Regions from separate parts of the Lentzea sp. NPDC037011 genome, predicted to be linked through region 2. Evidence: predicted binding sites of a transcription regulator. Region 2 holds the regulator's gene; the other holds the start of a gene.
What was found. Region 2 encodes HspR, which represses chaperone genes until heat shock. Its sites were predicted from a motif close to ANNTTGAGTNNNNNNNACTCAANNT; they were not measured.
Positions count from the first base shown of each region.

Region 1: the regulator HspR is predicted to act here: its motif matches at 2,670-2,694, upstream of lon (endopeptidase La).

Region 1 covers NZ_JBVJRT010000010.1:229,575-239,795, reverse strand. Annotated here, with positions in the region: gene ACZ7CH_RS29575 (patatin) at 1-615, shown strand, start outside; gene srmL (PheS-related mystery ligase SrmL) at 749-1,777, shown strand; gene ACZ7CH_RS29565 (SAM-dependent methyltransferase) at 1,750-2,547, opposite strand; gene lon (endopeptidase La) at 2,710-5,061, shown strand; gene ACZ7CH_RS29555 (AMIN-like domain-containing (lipo)protein) at 5,122-5,589, opposite strand; gene ACZ7CH_RS29550 (polysaccharide deacetylase family protein) at 5,696-6,466, opposite strand; gene ACZ7CH_RS29545 (YbhB/YbcL family Raf kinase inhibitor-like protein) at 6,553-7,080, shown strand; gene ACZ7CH_RS29540 (mycothione reductase) at 7,185-8,555, shown strand; gene ACZ7CH_RS29535 (VOC family protein) at 8,652-9,056, opposite strand; gene ACZ7CH_RS29530 (MFS transporter) at 9,111-10,221, opposite strand, start outside.
Region 2 covers NZ_JBVJRT010000001.1:353,862-364,082, forward strand. Annotated here, with positions in the region: gene ACZ7CH_RS01760 ((Fe-S)-binding protein) at 1-600, opposite strand, end outside; gene ACZ7CH_RS01765 (DMT family transporter) at 745-1,068, shown strand; gene ACZ7CH_RS01770 (TetR/AcrR family transcriptional regulator) at 1,065-1,640, shown strand; gene ACZ7CH_RS01775 (hypothetical protein) at 1,646-2,200, shown strand; gene ACZ7CH_RS01780 (DUF4097 family beta strand repeat-containing protein) at 2,284-3,120, shown strand; gene dnaK (molecular chaperone DnaK) at 3,309-5,177, shown strand; gene grpE (nucleotide exchange factor GrpE) at 5,174-5,800, shown strand; gene dnaJ (molecular chaperone DnaJ) at 5,818-6,984, shown strand; gene ACZ7CH_RS01800 (heat shock protein transcriptional repressor HspR) at 6,991-7,419, shown strand; gene ACZ7CH_RS01805 (SDR family oxidoreductase) at 7,421-8,317, opposite strand; gene ACZ7CH_RS01810 (TetR/AcrR family transcriptional regulator) at 8,401-8,967, shown strand; gene ACZ7CH_RS01815 (pyridoxamine 5'-phosphate oxidase family protein) at 8,972-9,442, opposite strand; gene ACZ7CH_RS01820 (FAD-binding oxidoreductase) at 9,899-10,221, shown strand, end outside.

The DNA.
Region 1 (10,221 bases), on a different contig from region 2:
CCCACGTTCGGGCTGAGCCTGCAGTCCTACCCCGACGGCGACACGGCTGAGGTGTGGCTGCCCGAGCAGGACGCGTCGGACAGCGGGACGCCCTACCGGCAGCTCACGTCGATGCCGGGGTTCCTGATGTCCATCCTGGACACGTTCCTCGACTGGCGGGACACGATGCAGTCGGCGCTGCCCGGCTACCGCGGCCGCATCGCGCACGTGCGCCAGGCGGAGGACGAGGGCGGCACGAACCTGTTCATGACGCCCGAGACCATCCGCACGCTGGCGTTGCGCGGGCAGAAGGCCGGCGATCTGCTGCGCGAGCGGTTCACGCAGCAGCAGAACACCGACCGCTACCGCTGGATCCGGCTGCGCATGGCGTTGCGCGAGTACCAGGAGCTCGGCGTGCAGGCCGAGGACCGTGAGGCGCTCTACGACGCCGTGCTCGCCCGGTTCGAGATCCCCGAGGCGCTGCACGAGTGGTTCCGCACCCCACCGGCGGACGGCGACCCGTACCGCGACGCGATCGAGGTCGCGCTGGACGACGTGGGCCGGCTCGCGGAGGGCGGTCCGTTCGACGGGGTACCGCCGGTGGACCCGGATCTGCGGCTGACACCGCCCGAGTGAGCGCGCTACCCTCGTGGACATGACGCGCCGATTCAGCCACCCCCGACCCGCGGCGGTGGCGCGCGCCTGAACCACCTTCCCGTCGGTCGGGGGACCTCGCACCAGCACCCCACGCCGAGAACGGGAAGAACCCATGTACCGCACCGATGAACTCGTGCGCGCCCTGAAGGTCCGCGACCTCACCGATCCCGCCCAGGGCCCGCACGCGATGCAACTGCTGATCGCCGACCTCAAGGCAGCGTTGCCGGACACGAGAGAAGTGCGCCACCATCCGCTCGTACCGGTGGAGCACAACTACGAGCACCTCGGCTATCCCGCCGACGCCATCACGCGCGATGCCCGCTACACGAGGTACGTCAGCGAGACGTGCATGTTGCGCAGCCACACGACGGCGATGATCCCGCCCGCTCTCAAGGACGCGCGGCCCGACGTCACGCTCCTGTGCCCCGGTCTGGTCTACCGCCGTGACACGGTCGACAGGCTGCACACGGGCACACCGCACCAGCTCGACCTCTGGCGCATAACGCACGGAGCCGAACCGCTCGAAGACCTGATCCACGTGGTCGTGAGCACGGTTCTCCCCGGCAAGCGCTACCGCACGATCGACGCCGAACACCCGTACACCACGCACGGCAAGCAGATCGACGTGTGGCACGACGGCCAGTGGGTGGAGATCGGCGAGTGCGGGTACGCGGCGCGGCACGTCCTCAAGGACCACCCGCACGGGCTTGCGATGGGGCTGGGCCTCGACCGGTTGGTGATGCTGCGCAAGGGCGTTCCCGACATCCGCCTGCTGCGCAACGGGGACGCGCGCATCGCGGAGCAGATGCGGGACCTGGCCGAGTACCGCCCGATCTCCCGGCACCCGGCCGCGACCAGGGACATCTCGATCGTGGCCGACGGGCACGAGGACGCCGAGACGCTCGGTGACCGGATTCGCGCGCTGGACCCGCAGGACCTGGTCGAGGAGATCGCGGTTCTCAGCGAGACACCGGCCGAGGAGCTGCCCGCGCACGTCCGGGAGCGCCTCGATGCCCGGCCGGGGCAGAAGAACGTGCTCATCCGCGTGACGATGAGGGCGCCGGAGCGCACCCTCACCGACCGCGAGACGAACGAGCTGAGGGACCGGCTGCTTCAGCGCTTGCGGGCGACCGCGCCGTAGATGCTGATGCGGTCCTCGTAGGAGTCCGGGCGCCACTCGTTCACCGGGACGACGCCCGGCTCCAGCACGTCCATGCCGTCGAAGAAGCGGACGACCTCGGCGTGCGAGCGGACGCTGATCGCGTTGTCGGTGCTGCGGTACACCGCCATGACCTGCGCGGCCTCCTCCTGTTCCTGCGGCGTGAGGCCGTCGTGGGTGGCGTGCGTGATCGCCAGGTACGAGCCGGAGGGGAACGCGGCCATGTACTCGGCGGCGGCGCCGTACGGGTCGTCGGAGTCGGGCACGAAGTGCAGGGCCGCGATGATCAGCACCGCGACCGGCCGGTCGAAGTCGAGGACGTCGCGGGCGGCGTGCAGCACCTTCGCGGGCGCGCGCAGGTCGGCCTGCAACGCCGTGGCGTGCGGGTTGTCGGCGAGCAGCGCGGTGCTGTGGGCCACGGCGACGGGCTCGAAGTCCACGTAGACCACGCGTGCCGACGGGTTGTCCTGCTGGGCGATCTCGTGGACGTTGCCCACGGTCGGGATGCCGGAGCCCAGGTCGAGGAACTGGTCGACGCCCTCCGCGACCAGGTGGCGCACGGCCCTGCGCAGGAACGAGCGGTTGGCGCCCGCGCTGTGGGCGATGCCGGGGAAGATCTTCTCCACCTGCTTGGCGGCGGCGCGGTCGGCTTCGAAGTTGTGCGAGCCGCCCAGGTAGTAGTCGTACATCCGCGCGACGCTCGGACGCGTGACGTCGACCGTGGACGGGACCCACTTCAGCTCTTCCTTCACGCGAAGATCCTCGCTAATCGCCGCACGGGTGTCCACCGCCACACGCCCGGTCGCCCGCCGTGTCACCCGCTTCCCCGCTCGCTCACAGCGAACGGACCGGGGGAACACCACCCCGCTGAAGTTGGTTGAGCGGTACAGACTCAACTTTGGAGGGTGATGGAGATGGGCGAGACGTTGGCCCTGCCGGTGCTGCCGCTGGACGACGTTGTGGTGCTGCCCGGCATGGTGGTGCCGATCCGCATCTCCGGTGCGGACGCCAGCGCGGAGGCCCGTGCCGCCGTGGACGCCGCCACGACGGCGGCGAACCACCAGGTTCTGCTGGTACCACGGCTGGACGGGAAGTACGCGGCGGTCGGCACACTGGCCGAGATCGAGCAGGTGGGACGCCTGCCGGGCGGTGAGCGCGCGGCGGTCGTGCGCGGTACCAAGCGCGTGCGGATCGGGACGGGGACCACGGGACCGGGTGCGGCGCTGTGGGTGAACGCGACCGTCACCGACGAGTCGCCGGTCACCGACCGGACGCGGGAGCTGGCCCGCGAGTACCGGGCCATCGTCACGAACGTCCTGCAGACGCGGGGTGCGTGGCAGATGGTCGACTCGGTGCAGCAGATCACCGACCCGTCCGCGCTCGCCGACCTCGCCGGCTACGCGCCCTACCTCGACGAGAAGCAGAAGATCTGGCTGCTGGAGACGAGCGACGTCACCGCGCGGCTGGAGAAGCTGGTCGAGTGGGGACAGGCGCACCTGACCGAGCTCGACGTCAACGAGACGATCGCGAAGGACGTCAAGGAAGGCGTCGAGAAGCAGCAGCGGGAGTTCCTGCTGCGCCAGCAGATGGCCGCGATCCGCAAGGAGCTGGCCGAGCTCGACGGCAAGCCGGCGTCCGAGGAGGCCGACTACCGGGCCCGCGTCGAGGCCGCGAGCCTGCCGGAGAAGGTCGAGAAGGCGGCGCTCGCCGAGGTCGAGAAGATGGAGCGCACCTCGGAGCAGTCGCCGGAGGTGGGCTGGATCCGGACGTGGCTCGACACCGTCCTCGAACTGCCGTGGAACGAGCGGACCGAGGACTCGTACGACATCAAGGCCGCGCGTGAGGTGCTCGACGCCGATCACGCGGGTCTGGACGACGTGAAGCAGCGCATCACCGAGTACCTGGCCGTGCGCAAGCGCCGGGCCGATCGCGGTCTTGGTGTCGTGGGCGGTCGTCGTTCCGGTGCGGTGCTCGCGCTCGTCGGTCCCCCCGGTGTCGGCAAGACGTCGCTGGGCGAGTCCGTGGCGCGCGCCATGGGGCGGAAGTTCGTGCGGGTCGCTCTGGGCGGCGTGCGCGACGAGGCCGAGATCCGCGGTCACCGCCGCACGTACGTCGGCGCGTTGCCGGGCCGGATCGTCCGCGCGATCAGCGAGGCCGGTTCGATGAACCCGGTCGTGCTGCTCGACGAGATCGACAAGGTCGGCTCCGACTACCGCGGCGACCCGACGGCGGCGTTGCTGGAGGTGCTGGACCCGGCGCAGAACCACACGTTCCGCGACCACTACCTGGAGGTCGAGCTCGACCTCTCGGACGTGGTGTTCCTCGCGACCGCGAACGTGCTGGAGTCGATCCCGGCGCCGCTGCTCGACCGCATGGAGCTCGTGCAGCTCGACGGCTACACCGAGGACGAGAAGGTCACGATCGCCCGCGACCACCTGCTGCCGCGCCAGCTCGACCGGGCCGGTCTCACGGCGCAGGACGTCGCGATCGACGAAGCCGCCCTGCACCAGCTCGCGAGCGAGTACACGCGGGAAGCCGGTGTGCGGCAGCTGGAACGGTCCCTCGCGCGGATTCTGCGCAAGGTGACCGCGAAGGTCGCGCTGGGCGAGCGGGAGCTGCCGATCGAGGTCGACCGGCCGTCGCTCAAGTCGTACCTGGGCAGCCCGAAGAACACGCCCGAGTCGGCGGAGCGGACCTCGGTGCCCGGTGTGGCAACGGGTCTGGCCGTCACGGGCGTCGGCGGTGACGTGCTGTTCATCGAGGCCTCGCTGGCCCCGAAGGACACCGGGTCGACCGGCGTCACGCTCACCGGCCAGCTCGGCGACGTGATGAAGGAGTCGGCGCAGATCGCGTTGTCCTACCTGCGTTCGCACGACGACAAGGCCGCGGCGCTGGCCGACCGGGGTGTGCACGTCCACGTCCCGGCGGGTGCGGTGCCGAAGGACGGGCCGTCCGCGGGCGTGACGATGACGACGGCGCTGGCCTCGCTGCTGTCCGGCCGCCCGGTGCGCTCGGACGTGGCGATGACCGGTGAGATCTCGCTGACCGGCCGGGTGCTGCCGATCGGCGGCGTGAAGCAGAAGCTGCTCGCCGCCCACCGCGCCGGCATCACGACCGTGCTGCTGCCCCAGCGCAACGAGCCGGACCTGGACGACGTGCCGGAGTCGGTGCGCGAGCAGCTGACCGTGCACTTCGTCTCGGACGTGTCCGAGGTGCTGCGGCACGCGCTGTCGGCGGAGACGGCCCAGGAGACCGTTGCGGCGTAACGGTCTCCGGTAGACCCCCCGTGGGGGCAGCAGCGGCGACTGCTGCCCCCGCGGGGCTTTTCAGTGACCGATGTCGATGACGAGCCGGTTCGGACCCGTCAGCGTGAACACCCGGTGCCACGACGCGGCGTCGCCGTACCCGACGGCGATGCCCAGCGTGGCCTCGAAGTCACAGGTGAGCGCGACCCCGCGGACGTTCTCCAGACCGGGCGTCGGGAAGTTGCGCGACCCGGTGTAGGTCGGGTTCCCGGCGTCGTCGTGCGCGGCCGCACCGATCAGCGTGACCTCCAGGACCTCGTTCCCGGGAACGGCGACCGGCAGCCCCGACCCGCAGTTCGAAACAGCGGTGACCTCGCGGACCCGGTGCTCGGCCGGCAGGCCGGACAGGTCCAGCACCACCCGGTCGAACCCGGTGTTGCGGCCGGTCCTGATGTCGGACAGCGTCGGTGTGCTCTGCGCCGACGCCGTCGGGACGACTGTGCCGACCGCGAGCACCGCCACCAGCACCGCGGTGAGACGTGTGTTCATCTTCGGCCCCCTCTCAAGGCTCGTTCGATGACCTGAAGACGTGTGAGCCGGGCCACAGTTGCGTCGCCGCCGCGGGTGGGTGTCGATGACGACCGCGGGTGCGCGGTCAGGCGAGGAAGTCCTCCAGCGGCACCGGCGTCAGCCCGTCGTGCTTCGCCCGCTCCAGGAACGCGGTGAAGTCCTCCACGAACGTGGTGCGGAAGTGCATGAGCACGATGTCCCCCGGCCGCAGCCGGTCGCCCACCTGGAACTGCACCCGGCCGTCGTTGACCGCGGCGGTCCAGTTGACCAGCGCCTTGAACCCGCAGCCGGCAGCCGCCCTGCGGGTGTTCGCGTCGTAGTTGCCGAACGGCGGGCGGAACAACGTGGGCCGCTTGCCGTACTCGGCCGCGAGGAAGTCGGCGTTGCCGCAGATCTCCTGCCGCTGGAGCTCGTAGCCCTTGCCCTGCAGGTTCGGGTGGTTCGTGGTGTGGCTGTGGACCGTGACGGGCATGTGCTTGAAGTAGTCCTTGTGCCCCTCGGCGTACTTGGTGTTGAGGAACAGCGACGGCCACACGCCCGCGTTCTCCATCAGCTCGCGCGCCTTCGGGTGCTGCACCGCGCCGTCGTCGATCGTGATGAACACGTACGGCTTGGCGGTTTCGATGCGCGTGACGACGGGCACCATGCCGTCGTGGACCGCCGGCGCGTGCGCCTGCACCGTGCCGTACGTGTACGGCGGCTCGAACATCCGCTTCGGCTGCTCGGTCGTGGCGGTGGTCGTCTGCGGCGCCGTCGTGAGCACCAGCTCGCCCGGCTGCGCGTCGGGTTGCCGCGCACATGCGACCAACACCACGACCAGCACAAAGGCAGCACAAAGCCGCAACTTGGACATCATTTCCCCCTCCACGCGGAAGACGCCGCGCAGGCACTCATGGTTGCACGGGGATAAGGTCGAAATGATCACAAAGAGGAGGAGTTCCGATGAGCCTTGAGCGTCCAGTCGCTCCCGACCCCTACGCCCTGCTCCCCGCGGTCGGCACGTTCTCCGTCACGTCCGCGGACGTCCGCGACGGCGAACAGCTCCCCGACGCCCAGGTGTTCGAGGGCGGCAACACCTCGCCGCAGCTCTCCTGGTCCGGTTTCCCGGCCGAGACCCGCAGCTTCGTCGTCACCTGCTTCGACCCGGACGCCCCGACCCCGTCGGGTTTCTGGCACTGGGTGGCCGTCAACCTCCCTGCCTCGACCACCTCGCTGGACACCGGCGCCGGCGAGTCCGACGCCACGCTGCCCGGTGACGCGTTCCACGTCCGCTCCGACTACGGCACCCGCGCGTTCGGCGGTGCCGCCCCGCCCAAGGGCGACCACCCGCACCGCTACTTCTTCGTGGTGCACGCGGTCGACGTCGACGCCCTCGACGTGGACTCCGACGCCTCCCCCGCGGTGGTGAGCTTCAACCTCGCGTTCCACACGCTGGCGCGCGCGATCATCACGCCCACCTACCAGCACTGACCTGGTCCGGCCGTGCCCGGTGCGCCCGCGGGCGGGCCGGGCACCGTCGTGCGGCGGGCCCCGTCTCGGGAACACCGGTCCCCGAACAATGGTTGGATCGTCACGTGAGGCACTTCGACCTGGTCATCATCGGCACCGGCTCCGGCAACTCGATCCCGAACGACGCCATGGCGGACTGGCAGATCGCCATCCTCGAAAAGGGCACGTTCGGCGGCACCTGCCTGAACGTCGGCTGCATCCCGACGAAGATGTTCGTCCACACCGCCGACCAGGCCGCGGCGCCTGCCAACGCGAAGAAGCTCGGCGTGGACGCGCACCTGGACGCCGTGCACTGGCCGGAGATCCGCGACCGGATCTTCGGCCGGATCGACCCGATCTCGCAGGGCGGCCGGAACTGGCGGGCCAACGAGAACGCCAACGTCACCGTCTACGAGGGCACGGCGCGGTTCATCGACGCGCACACGATCGACACCGGCACCGGCGAGACCATCACCGCCGACCGGATCGTCATCGCGGCGGGGTCGCGGCCCACCACCCCCGACATCGCGGACCTCGACACGACCGGGTTCCACACCAGCGACACCGTCATGCGGCTGGACGAGCTGCCCGAGAGCCTCATCATCGTGGGCAGCGGGTTCATCGCCTCCGAGTTCGCGCACGTCTTCAGCAGCTTCGGCGTGCGGGTCACGGTGATCGCGCGGAGCAACCTGCTGCTGCGGCACGAGGACCTGGAGGTCGCCGAGCGGTTCACCGAGGTCGCGAAGACCAAGTGGGACGTGCGGTTGCAGCGCAAGACCACGCGCGCCGAGAAGACCGCCACCGGGGTGCGGCTGCACCTCGAAGGACCCGACGGCGAGGAGACCGTGGAGGCGCAGCAGCTCCTCGTCGCGGTCGGCCGGCAGCCCAACACCGACCTGCTCGACGCGGGCAAGGCGGTCGAGCTGCACGAGGACGGGCGGGTCAAGGTCGACGAGTTCCAGCGCACCAGCCAGCCGCACATCTTGGCGCTGGGCGACATCAGCTCGGACTACCAGCTCAAGCACGTCGCCAACCACGAGGCGAAGGTCGTGCAGCACAACCTGCTGCACCCGGACGAGCCGATCGCGAGCGACCACCGGTTCGTGCCGGCCGCGGTGTTCTCCAGCCCGCAGATCGCGAGCGTCGGGCTCACCGAGGAACAGGCCAAGGCCCGGGGCATCCGGTACGTCACCGCGAGCCAGGCCTACGCGAGCATCGCGTACGGGTGGGCGATGGAGGACCGGACGGGCTTCGCGAAGCTGCTCGCCGACCCGGCCACCGGGCAGTTGCTCGGCGCGCACATCATCGGGCCGCAGGCCTCGACGGTGATCCAGCCGCTCATCCAGGCGATGAGCTTCGGCCTGGACGCGAAGACCATGGCGCGCGGGCAGTACTGGATCCACCCGGCGATGCCGGAGCTCGTGGAAAACGCACTCCTCAACCTGCCTCTGGACTGAGGCAGGCCCTTCCAACGGCGCCGCGCCACGCCGACTCCCCTGCTGCTAACGGCATCTGCAAGTACCAGTACTTGCAGATGCCAGCAGAGCAAGGGGTTAGGACTGTTGGACGCGCACGGTGTTGCCGGCCGGGTCGCGGAACACGCAGTCACGGGCGCCCCAGGGCTGCGAGGTCGGTTCCTGCACCACGTCCGCGCCGCCCGCCTGGAGCTTGTCGAACACACCGTCCAGGTCCGGGGTCGCGAGCGTGATGTACGCGTAGCTCCCCGCCGCCATCATCTCCGCGATCGCGGTGCGGTGGGCGTCGGTGAGGCCGTCGGCCATGGCGGGCGGTTCGAGCACGACCGACGACGCGGAACCGGCGGGTGCGACGGTGATCCAGCGGTGCGCGCCCTGACCGACGTCCAGGCGGACCTCCCAGCCGAGCAGGTCGCGGTAGAACGCGAGCGAGGCGTCCGGGTCGGTGTGCGGCAGGAACGTGGCGTGAATGGTGATGTCCATGCCGGCAACGCTATGAGCAGCGCGAACGCCGTGCTTCTCGATTCCTGACCGAAGCTAGACGTAACGGGGACGGCCGGCGACCCAGCCGAGCGCCGTCAGCGCGGCGAGCAGGACGAGCTGCAGCACCAGCGACACCGTCCACGACCCCGTGGCGTCGCGCAGCAGGCCGAACGCGAACGGCCCGGAGGCCGCGATGAGGTAGCCGAGGCTCTGGGCCATCGCCGACAGCCGCGCGGTGTCCGTCGTTGACTTCGTGCGCAGCGACATCATCAGCAGCGCCAACGGGAACATGCCCATGCCGAACCCGATCAGCACCATCCACAGGCCGGGGGCGGCGGCCGGTGCCACGAGCATCCCGAGGATTCCCGCGAACGACAGCACGCCCAGCACCAGCACCATCGGGCCCTGGCTGGAGAACCGGGCGGCGATCGGCGGCACGAACAGGCTCACCGGCACGCTCAGCAGCATCGAGACCGCGAGCAGCAGGCCGGCGGTGTTCCGGTCCACGCCGGCGTCGACGAGCATCGCGGGCAGCCAGCCCATGACGGTGTAGGCGAACAGCGACTGCAGGCCGAAGAACACGGTGATGACCCACGCGAGCGGGCTGCGCAGCAACGAGCGCTTCTCCGCCGGGGTCGCCGGCTTCACGACCGTGGCGGAGGAACCGTGCCGGGCCGCGGCGGACCAGACGAGCACCGCGCCCAGCGACAGCAGCGCCCACGAGCCGACCGCGAGGCGCCACGAGCCGAGGAGGTCCTCCAGCCGGGGCGTGAGCGCCGCGGCGAGTGCGGCACCCGCGGCGAGCGTTCCGGTGTACACGCCGGTGAGCAGGCCGACGCGGTCCGGGAACGACGCCTTCACCACCACGGGGATCAGCACGTTGGAGACCGCGATGCCCGCGCACGCGATGAAGGTGCCACCCAGCACGACCCACGGGCCGTCGACCACGCGCAGCACCAGGCCGAGCGTGAGCACCCCCAGTGACAGCCCGATCGCGCGGGCCATGCCGAGGCGGCGGCTGAGCCACGGCGCCGCGAACGCCGCGAAGCCGAAGCACAGCGCCGGAACGGCCGTCAGCGCGCTGGTCCACGCGGCGGAAACGCCGAGGGCGGCGCGGACGTCGCCGAGTACCGAGGCCAGACTGGTGACCGCTGGGCGGAGATTC
Region 2 (10,221 bases):
GGCCGGCAGGATCTGCGCGAGCGGCTGCGTCACGAACGACGTCCACAGCGGCGCGGACTCGAGGCCGCTCGACTGCTTGAACGCCTTCACGAGCAGGATGCCGAGGCCCTCGACGATGACGACGGCCTCGACGAAGTACGCCGACCTGAAGCTGGAGCCCGCGAAGCGCGAGATGCGGTCGGCGCGGCGCGGGTGGTTGCGCTGGCGGATGACCGCGAGGGCCACGCCACCGACGACGGTGCCGAGGCCGAGCAGCTCGACGAGCAGCAGCCAGATCGACCACGTGCCGATGACCGGCCAGTGGAAGTGCGGGTCGAACACCTCGCCGTAGGCCTCGAACAGCACCGCGGAGCCGATGAGGAAGCCCCACATCACCATCCAGTGCCACGGGGCGACCGAGCGGAACTTCGCCATCCTGGTGTGCGCGACGAACTCGACGACCATCGTCTTCAGGCGCGGCCAGAACGGTCCCGTGCGGGTGCCGTCCGGCTGGCCGAGCCGGATGATCTTGATCATCTTCCAGACGCCGGCGACGAACACGCCCCAGGCGACGACGCTCACCACTACGGCGACGAGTCCGAGAACCAGCTGGAGGGTCATGGCGGGAGTCTAGGCCAGGTTACCGCTGAGTAACCACTTGGACGTGGCCGGTGTCTCGTCACGTACCGGTCAAGTACCCGGAATGTGATCGAAAACTTGTGGAACACTTGTTCAGATAGTTTTGCGAGGCATCCGGAGGTCGCCGTGTTGTACCTGTACCTGGCCGCGGCGATCGTCGCGGAGATCGCCGCCACCGTCTCCCTGAAGGTCTCCGACGGATTCACCAAACTGTGGCCTTCGGTGGTCGTCGTCGCCGGCTACACGATCGCCTTCACAGCGCTCTCGCGCGCGTTGAAGTTGGGTATGCCCGTGGGCGTCGCCTACGCCGTGTGGTCCGCGATCGGTGTCGCCGCCGTGGCGCTCATCGGCTGGCGGTTCCTCGGCGAGGCGCTCAACCCCACGATGGTCGTCGGGCTGGCCCTGATCATCGGGGGCGTGGTGACCCTGGAGCTCGGGAGGACGCACTGAGCGCGACGGCAGTCGACGGGCGCAAGGCGCGCGGCGAGAAGAAGCGGCGCGCCATCGTCGAGGCCACGTTGCGGGTCATCGAACGCGAGGGCGTCGCCGGGGTGACGCACCGCAGCGTGGCCCGCGAGGCCGGCGTGCCGACCACGGCGCCGACCTACTACTTCGCGACGCTCGACGACCTGCTGACCGCCACGCTGCTGTGGTCGGCCGAGGCGATGTGCGACGAGGTCCTGAAGATCATCGCCGTCGGCACCCCGCGGGAGATCGCGCGCAGCCTGGCCAGGGCGGTCGACGAGCACCGGGCGCGCACGCTCGCCGAGTACGAGCTGTACCTGCTGGCCGGGCGGCGACCGGAGCTCAAGCCCGCCGCGCGCCGCTGGCTCGACCTGGCCGCCGAGGTGGCCGCGCCCGCGGACCCCGTGGCGTTCCGCGCGTTCCTCGCCGCGATCGACGGCCTGCTCATCCAGGGGCTGATCGCCGACGTCGCCCCGGACGTGGACGAGCTGGAGCCAATCGTGTCCTTCTTGATCCGCGGTCGCGACGATCCCACGCCCGCCGCACGGGGAGAATGAGCGGCATGAGGTTCGCGCGAGAGGTGTCCGGCATCAGCCACGGGGTGAGCCTCGGGCTGCTGACCGCGCTCTACGTGCGCGACGGCCTGGCGTTGTCGGTGGACGTCGAACCGCACGTGCCGGGACTGGAACCGTCGCTGCCGGTGCACGTGCCGGCCGGGGTCGACCGCGCCGCCGTGACCGCCGAGTGGCCCGGCTGGTGGGCCGACGCGCTGGACGCGTGCACCCGCGGTGCCGAACCGGCCGTGCCCGAGGACGCGGAGGCGTTGCTGACCCGGCCCGCCAGCCGGACGGCGGTGCTCGCGCTCAAGCCCGGCATCCAGGAGCTGCACCGGGTGCAGAGCCCGGCCGCGCTGCCGATCGGCGACGTGCTGCGCGGCATCGAGTCGCGGATCGGGCGGTGGGCGCAGAGCGTGGAGCTGCACATCGCCGAGGTGCCGGTCGAGGGCCTGCTCTGGGAGCGGATCGCGCCCGCGCACGTGCTGGCGTCGTCGCGGTTCCTCAACGACCCGGCGCGGACCGCACCGGCCCTGCGCGCGGTGCTCGAAGACCTGGTCTAGGCACGGGGTAGGGAGAACCCCACCCCGCCTCCGGGGGCTGACTGCCGTGTGGCCGGACCCCGGCCGGCTCTACTTTTGTGCCCATGATGAGGGCAGCGCTGGTGGCGTTGGTGGCGGGGACGGTGCTCACGGCGCTGACGGGCTGTGGCATCCGCATCGTGAAGTACGAGTTCTCCGATGACTACGTCGTCGCGGAAACGTTCACGTCCGTGCGTGCGCGCAACGGGTCGGGTGACGTGACGATCAGGTACCAGGAGGGCCTGACCGGGACGAAGGTCCACCGCAGGGTGGAGCACGCCAAGAACAACAAGCCGGGGGGCACCACGCACCGGGTCGAGGGCGACACGCTGGTGCTGGACACCTGCGGCGACAACTGCGAGGCCAACTACGAGGTGCTCGTGCCCGCCGCCGGCATCAGGGTCGTCGGCGACGTGGGCTCGGGCGACGCGGTCGTCGAGGGTCTCGCGTCCGTCGAGTACGCGACCGGCTCCGGGGACATCACCACCCTGGACATCTCGGGGGACGTCAAGGTGAACACCGGGTCCGGCAACTTCCGGGCCACCAGGGTCGGCGGCACCGTGACCGCGGACCTCGGGTCCGGGCACATCGAGCTGAACACGGTGAAGGGCAAGCTGCTCGCCGTCACGAGGTCCGGTGACATCGACGGCTCGTCCCTGAGCGGCGAGGTGATCGCCGACGCCAGCTCGGGACGGGTCGAGCTGATCATGGCGGAGCCGCGGTCAGTGCGGGTCAACTCCGGCTCCGGCGACGTGGACGTACGGGTGCCGGGTGGTCCGTACCGGATCACCGGGGTGTCGGGCAGCGGTGACCGCGACATCCAGGTCGCGACCGCACCGGACGCACCGCTCGAGCTCAACCTCACCACCGGTTCCGGCGAGGTCCGGGTGCTCGCCATCTGAGTCCGTCCGAGGGGGACTGTGTCGAGGGCCACTCCACAAGGGGTGGCCCTCGTGGCGTTCTGAGGGAACAACGGGAGCTTCCCGGCCGTTGTGCCAGTCAGAAAGCTTGAGTCGGGTAGGCTCAAGGTTGAGCAAGGTGGCAAACTTGAGCCAGCAACGCTCAACAAGTACTAGCGGAAGGAACTCCAATGGCGCGTGCAGTCGGCATCGACTTGGGGACGACCAACTCCGTCGTCGCCGTTCTCGAGGGCGGTGAGCCGACGGTCATCGCCAACTCGGAGGGCTCGAGGACGACCCCGTCCATCGTCGCTTTCGCCAAGAACGGCGAGGTCCTCGTGGGTCAGCCCGCGAAGAACCAGGCCGTCACCAACGTCGACCGCACCATCCGCTCGGTCAAGCGCCACATCGGCACCGACTGGAAGACCGACGAGGTCGACGGCAAGAAGTACACCTCGCAGGAGATCAGCGCGCGCGTGCTCATGAAGCTCAAGCGCGACGCCGAGGCGTACCTGGGCGAGGAGATCACCGACGCGGTCATCACCGTCCCGGCCTACTTCGAGGACGCGCAGCGGCAGGCCACCAAGGAGGCCGGCCAGATCGCGGGTCTCAACGTGCTCCGCATCGTCAACGAGCCGACCTCCGCCGCTCTGGCGTACGGCCTCGACAAGGGCGAGAAGGAGCAGACCATCCTGGTCTTCGACCTCGGTGGCGGCACGTTCGACGTCTCGCTGCTCGAGCTCGGTGACGGCGTCGTCGAGGTCCGCGCGACCTCCGGTGACAACCACCTCGGTGGCGACGACTGGGACCAGCGCGTCGTCGACTGGCTGGTCGAGCGCTTCAAGCAGGCCAACGGCATCGACCTGACCAAGGACAAGATGGCCCTGCAGCGGATCCGCGAGGCCGCTGAGAAGGCCAAGATCGAGCTGTCCAGCTCGGCGCAGGCGTCCATCAACCTGCCCTACATCACGGTCGACGCGGACAAGAACCCGCTGTTCCTCGACGAGACGCTGTCGCGCGCCGAGTTCCAGCGCATCACGTCCGACCTGCTCGAGCGCACCCGCGCGCCGTTCAACAACGTGATCAAGGACGCCGGCGTCTCCGTCGGCGACATCGACCACGTCGTGCTCGTCGGCGGCTCGACCCGCATGCCCGCCGTCGCGGAGCTCGTCAAGGAGCTGACCGGCGGCCGCGAGCCCAACAAGGGCGTGAACCCGGACGAGGTCGTCGCCGTCGGCGCCGCCCTGCAGGCCGGTGTCCTCAAGGGCGAGGTCAAGGACGTCCTGCTGCTCGACGTCACCCCGCTGTCCCTCGGCATCGAGACCAAGGGCGGCATCATGACCAAGCTGATCGAGCGCAACACCACGATCCCGACCAAGCGGTCCGAGACCTTCACGACGGCGGACGACAACCAGCCGTCCGTGCAGATCCAGGTCTTCCAGGGCGAGCGCGAGATCGCGTCGCAGAACAAGAAGCTCGGCATGTTCGAGCTGACCGGTCTGCCCCCGGCCCCGCGCGGCGTGCCGCAGATCGAGGTCACCTTCGACATCGACGCGAACGGCATCGTCCACGTGTCGGCGAAGGACCTGGGCACCGGCAAGGAGCAGTCGATGACGATCACCGGTGGCTCCGCGCTGCCGAAGGACGACATCGACCGCATGGTCAAGGACGCCGAGGCCCACGCGGAGGAGGACAAGCGCCGCCGCGAGGAGGTCGAGGTCCGCAACCAGGCCGAGACGCTGGTCTACCAGACGGAGAAGGTCGTCAAGGAGAACGACGACAAGCTCCCGGCGGAGATCAAGGACAAGGTCAACGCCGCCGTCGCCGAGGCGAACGAGGCGCTCAAGGGCACCGACATCAACGCCATCAAGGCCGCGGTGGAGAAGCTCGCGACCGAGTCGCAGGCCATCGGCCAGGCGATCTACGCCAACGCGCCGGGCGCGGCGGGTGCCGAGGCCCCCGGTGCGGGTGCCGGTGCGGCCGGTGCCGGCCAGGCCAAGTCCGACAAGGACGACGACGTCGTCGACGCCGAGATCGTGGACGAGGACGAGAAGAAGTGACCGAGCCGAGGCACGCAGCTCCTGACGAGCAGCAGCCTCCCCTCGTCGTGAACGACCGGCGCCGGATCGACCCCGAAACGGGCGAGGTCCGCGCGCCGGCCGCTCCGGCGGAGGAGGGCGCAGCCCAGGAGACCGACGAGACCGTGGTCGCCGCCGAGTTCGTGGACGACGCCGCCGTCGAGCTGAAGGCCCAGCTCGACGAGCGCACCGCGGACCTGCAGCGGCTCACCGCCGAGTACGCGAACTACCGCAAGCGGGTGGAACGCGACCGGGAAGCGGTGATCAACAACGCGAAGGCGTCCGTGGCCGCCGAGCTCCTGCCGCTGCTGGACGACGTCGAACGGGCCGCCGCTCACGGCGACCTGACCGGCGCGTTCAAGGCGGTGGCGGACAAGCTCGTGTCCACGCTGCAGAAGACCGGCCTGGAGCCGTTCGCGCACGAGGGCGAGGCGTTCGACCCGTCGGTGCACGAGGCCGTGCAGCACAGCACGTCCCCGGACGTCGAGGGCCCGACCGTCACCGCCGTGCTGCGGCGCGGCTACCGGTTCGGCGAGAAGCTCGTCCGCCCGGCGCTCGTCGCCGTGACGGACCACGAGCCGGCAGCACCCGCTGAAGAGAGCTGAAGGGAGGGAGACGTCCGGTGAGTGCTAGGGACTGGATCGAGAAGGACTTCTACCGCGAACTGGGCGTCTCCTCCGACGCCTCGGCGGACGAGATCAAGAAGTCGTACCGCAAGCTCGCCCGTGAGCTGCACCCCGACGCCAACCCCGGCGACGCCAAGGCGGAGGCCCGCTTCAAGGCCGTCTCCGAGGCCTACGGGGTGCTGTCCGACGCGGCGAAGCGCAAGCAGTACGACGAGGCTCGTCGCCTGTTCGCGGGCGGAGGGGGCTTCCCCGGCGGCTTCGGCGGTGCCGGCGGCTTCGACGTCAACGACCTGTTCGGCCGGGCGGCGCAGGGCACCGGTGGCGGTGGCGGTGGCCTGGGCGACCTGCTCGGCGGCCTGTTCAACCGGCGCGGTGGCGGCGGTGCGGCCTCGGCCACGCGTCCCCGTCGCGGCGAGGACGTCGAGACCGACGTCCGGCTCGACTTCACCGAGGCGGTGAGGGGCGCGCAGGTGCCACTGCGGCTGTCCTCACCGGCCGCGTGCACGACCTGCGGCGGCTCCGGCGCCAAGCCGGGCACGACGCCGCACACCTGCGCGACCTGCTCGGGTTCCGGCCTGGTCACGCGGTCGCAGGGCGCGTTCGCGTTCAGCGAGCCGTGCCGCGACTGCCGCGGCACCGGCCGGATCATCGACGACCCGTGCGTCGAGTGCGGTGGCGACGGCGTCAGCACCCGCACCCGCACGCTGACCGTCCGGATTCCCTCGGGGGTCGACGACGGCCAGCGGATCCGCCTGGCGGGACAGGGCGAACCGGGGCGCAACGGCGGACCGTCTGGCGACCTGTTCGTCCGCGTGCACGTCAACCCGCACAGCGTGTTCGGCCGCCAGGGCAACGACCTGACGCTGACCGCGCCGATGACGTTCCCCGAGCTGGCGCTGGGCACGACGTTGACCGTGCCGACGCTGGACGGCAAGGTGACCTTGAAGGTGCCGGCCGGCACCGCTTCCGGGCGCGTGCTGAGGGCGCGCGGCAAGGGCATCACCCGCAAGGACGGCAGCCAGGGCGATCTGCTGATCACGCTGGAGGTCGCCGTCCCGAACAACCTGTCCTCCGAGGCGCGCACGGCCCTGGAGGCGTACGCGGACGTGACCAAGGAGCACGACCCGCGAGGTGAGCTGAACGCGCTGCTGGAAGGGCGGTGAGTTCCGGTGAGTTTTCCGTTCCCGCCGGGGACTGACGAGGACACGCCGTTCTTCGTCATCTCGGTGGCAGCACAGCTCTCCGGCCTGCACGCGCAAACCCTGCGGTCCTACGACCGGATGGGCCTCGTGTCGCCGGGCCGCACCTCCGGCGGCGGCCGCCGCTACTCGATGCGCGACATCGTGCTGCTGCGCGAGGTCCAGCGCCTCTCCCAGGAGGAGGGCGTGAACCTCGCCGGCATCAAGCGCATCATCGACCTGGAGCACCAGGTCGACGCCCTGCGCGCCCGCGTGACCGAGCTGTCCCAGGAGCTGGCCCAGGCACTGGCCGCCGCCGACTCCGCGGCGGCCGCGGTGCACGCCTCCTACCGCAGGGACCTGGTCCCGGTGCGGCAGGAGACGGCGCTCGTGGTGTGGAAGCCCAAGCCGCGCAAGTAGCTCACCGCTCGAAGTAGAACCCGGTCTCCAGGTCCGCCAGGAGGCCGGGTTCCTGCGGTTCCCACCCCAGCAGCGTCCTCGTGCGCGCGCTGGACGTCGGTGCGTCCCGCGTCACCATGAACGCCAACGGCCCGAAGTGCTCCTGCGCTCGTTCCGCGGGAATGCTCTCGACCGGCAGGCCGAGCTTGCGCCCGATCGCCTCGGCGATGGTGCGCATCGGCACGGCCTCCTCGGCCACCGCGTGCAGCACCGCGCCCGTAGGCGCCGCCTCCACCGCCAGCCGGTACAGCCGCGCCGCGTCCAGGGTGTGCGCCGCGGACCAGCGGTTCGTGCCGTCACCGGGGTAGCCGGACACGCCCTTCTCCCGCGCGGTCCTGACCAGGATCGGGATGAACCCGGCCGTGTCGAGCGGGCTGTGCACGGTGGGCGGCAGCACGACCACCGAACCGCGCACGTCCGCGGCGTCGACGATCGCGTTGCGGGCGGCACCGCGGGTGTCGCTGTCGGCGACCCGCTCCTCCTCCGTCGCGGTGCGGCCCAGCCCGGCGTATGACAGCGTGCCACTGGTGCCGATCAGGGCCTTGCCGGTGCCGGAGAGCTCGTCGAGGAACGCCTTGACCACCGCCAGGTCGGCTCCGGCGGCACCCGCGTAGTCGCCGGCGAACATCTCCTCGTGCTTGAACGCCAGGTGGACCACCGCGTCCGCCTCGACCGCGGCCTTGCGCAGCCCGTCCAGGTCGTCGAGGTCACCGCGCCGGACCCGGGCGCCCCAGGCCTCCAGCCTGGCGGCGGACATGTCGGACCGGGCCAGGCCGACGACCTCGTGCCCGGCTCCCAGCAGCTCCGGGACCAGCGCCGAACCGACGTGACCGCTGGCGCCCGTGACGAAAACCTTCATCGCACTTCCTCAAGGTGATGGGACTTGGTCTCATCAACCGTAGCAGAGTGATGGGACTTAGTCGCATCACTTAGGATGGGGTCATGGGTCGATGGGAGCCGGACGCGCGGGAGCGGTTGGTGCGCGCCGCACTCGACCTGTTCGGCGAGCAGGGGTACGACAACACCGCGGTCGCGCAGATCGCCGAACGCGCCGGGCTCACCAAGAGCACGTTCTTCCGGCACTTCCGGGACAAGCGCGAGGTGCTGTTCGGCGGTCAGGACCAGCTCGCCGAGGTGCTCACCACCGGCATCGCCTGCGCGCCGGAGCAGGCGGAACCGCTGGCCGCGGTCGAGGCGGCGCTGGTCGCGGTCGGCACCTGGTTCACCGACGAGCACCGGGCGCACGGCCCGCAGCGGCAGGCGGTGATCGAGGACCACCTGGAACTGCGTGAGCGGTCGGCGCTGAAGATGGTCGGGTTCGGCGTGGCCATGAAGGACGCGCTCGAACGCCGCGGCGTCGCCGAGCTGGCGGCAGCGGTGGCCGCCGAGCTCGGCGTGCTCGCCTTCGAACGCGCGTACGGCACGTGGGTGACGACCACCGGGGACTGGTCCGACGTCGTCCGGCGGTCGGTCGCCGAGGTGCGGACCGCGGCCGCGACGCTCGGCTAGCCGCTCACGACTCCTCGCCAGACCCCTTGCCGGCCTTCACCCCGAAGTAGTCGCCGCCCTTGCGCTTCGCGTCGTCGGTGCCCCAGTCGCGGATGCGGTCCACCGGCACCATGCGGGGGATGTGCTTGCGGCAGTGGACGTAGGCCTCCTGCACCTGCACGACGACCCAGCGCTCCACCTTGCGGTCCTCGGTGGGGAACTCCTCGCGCGGCGCGATGCGGGCCCTGCCGTTGACGTGCAGGCCGATCAGGTCCTCGGTGAAGTCCACCATCAGCATGCCGACGTGCGGGTTCTCCATGATGTTGCCGAGCGAGGCCATGACGCCGTTGCCGCGGTACTCGGGGTACGCGACGGTCCTCGGGTCGACCACCCGGATGAAGCCCGCGGGTCCGGCGCGCAGCGTCGAGTCGCACTCGCCGTCGGCGTCGGAGGTCGAGATGAACGCCATCTCCATCCGGCCGACGAACTCGGCCATCGCGGGGTTGAGGTGGTCCAGTACCTGGTCCGAGTAGAAGCGTGTGGCGCGATCGGAGGTCTCCAGGGCACATTGGAGGAAGTGCTCGCCGCGGGAGCCGGGATGTTCGACACGGTTGGGTGAGGTGGTTCCAGTCAATTCAGGCAAGGACACGCGCCACACCGTTGCACGCAAGCGCGCAACTCGGTACGGAGGGACCCTCAGATTCACACTGTTGCGGTAACAAGCAGTTGCGTACCGTAGTCATGCTTCGCTCGAAGGTGGCATCAAGGAGTCGGAAGGCCAGAACAGAGGTTAGTGTCCACCCCGTCGGGGGACGGATGTTTGACGAGCACGGCGCCTCACCGGTGCCAGGACGAAGAACGTGGAGACTGCGCGCGGACCATGACTGCGAACGCTGTGCTGAGCCCCATCCCTACCCCGCCACACCGTGAACCCCCGCCTGGCGTCACCGCGATGGTGCGGATGATCCGGGAGAGCTTCGCGGTGGTGGAGCCGCATTCCGAAGAAGTGGCGAAGTTCTTCTACGGGATGCTCTTCTCGCTCTCGCCCGCCACACGCGAGATGTTCCCCGCCAACATGGAGGTGCAGCGGAGCCGTCTGCTGCGCGCCCTGGTGCACGTGGTGCAGATGGTCGACCGCCCGGACGACCTGATCCCCTTCCTCCGCCAGCTGGGCCGCGACCACCGCAAGTTCGGTGTCATCAACGTCCACTACGAGGCGGTCGGCACGGCACTGCTGTCGGCGGTGAAGAAGTTCGCCGGTGCCGCCTGGACGCC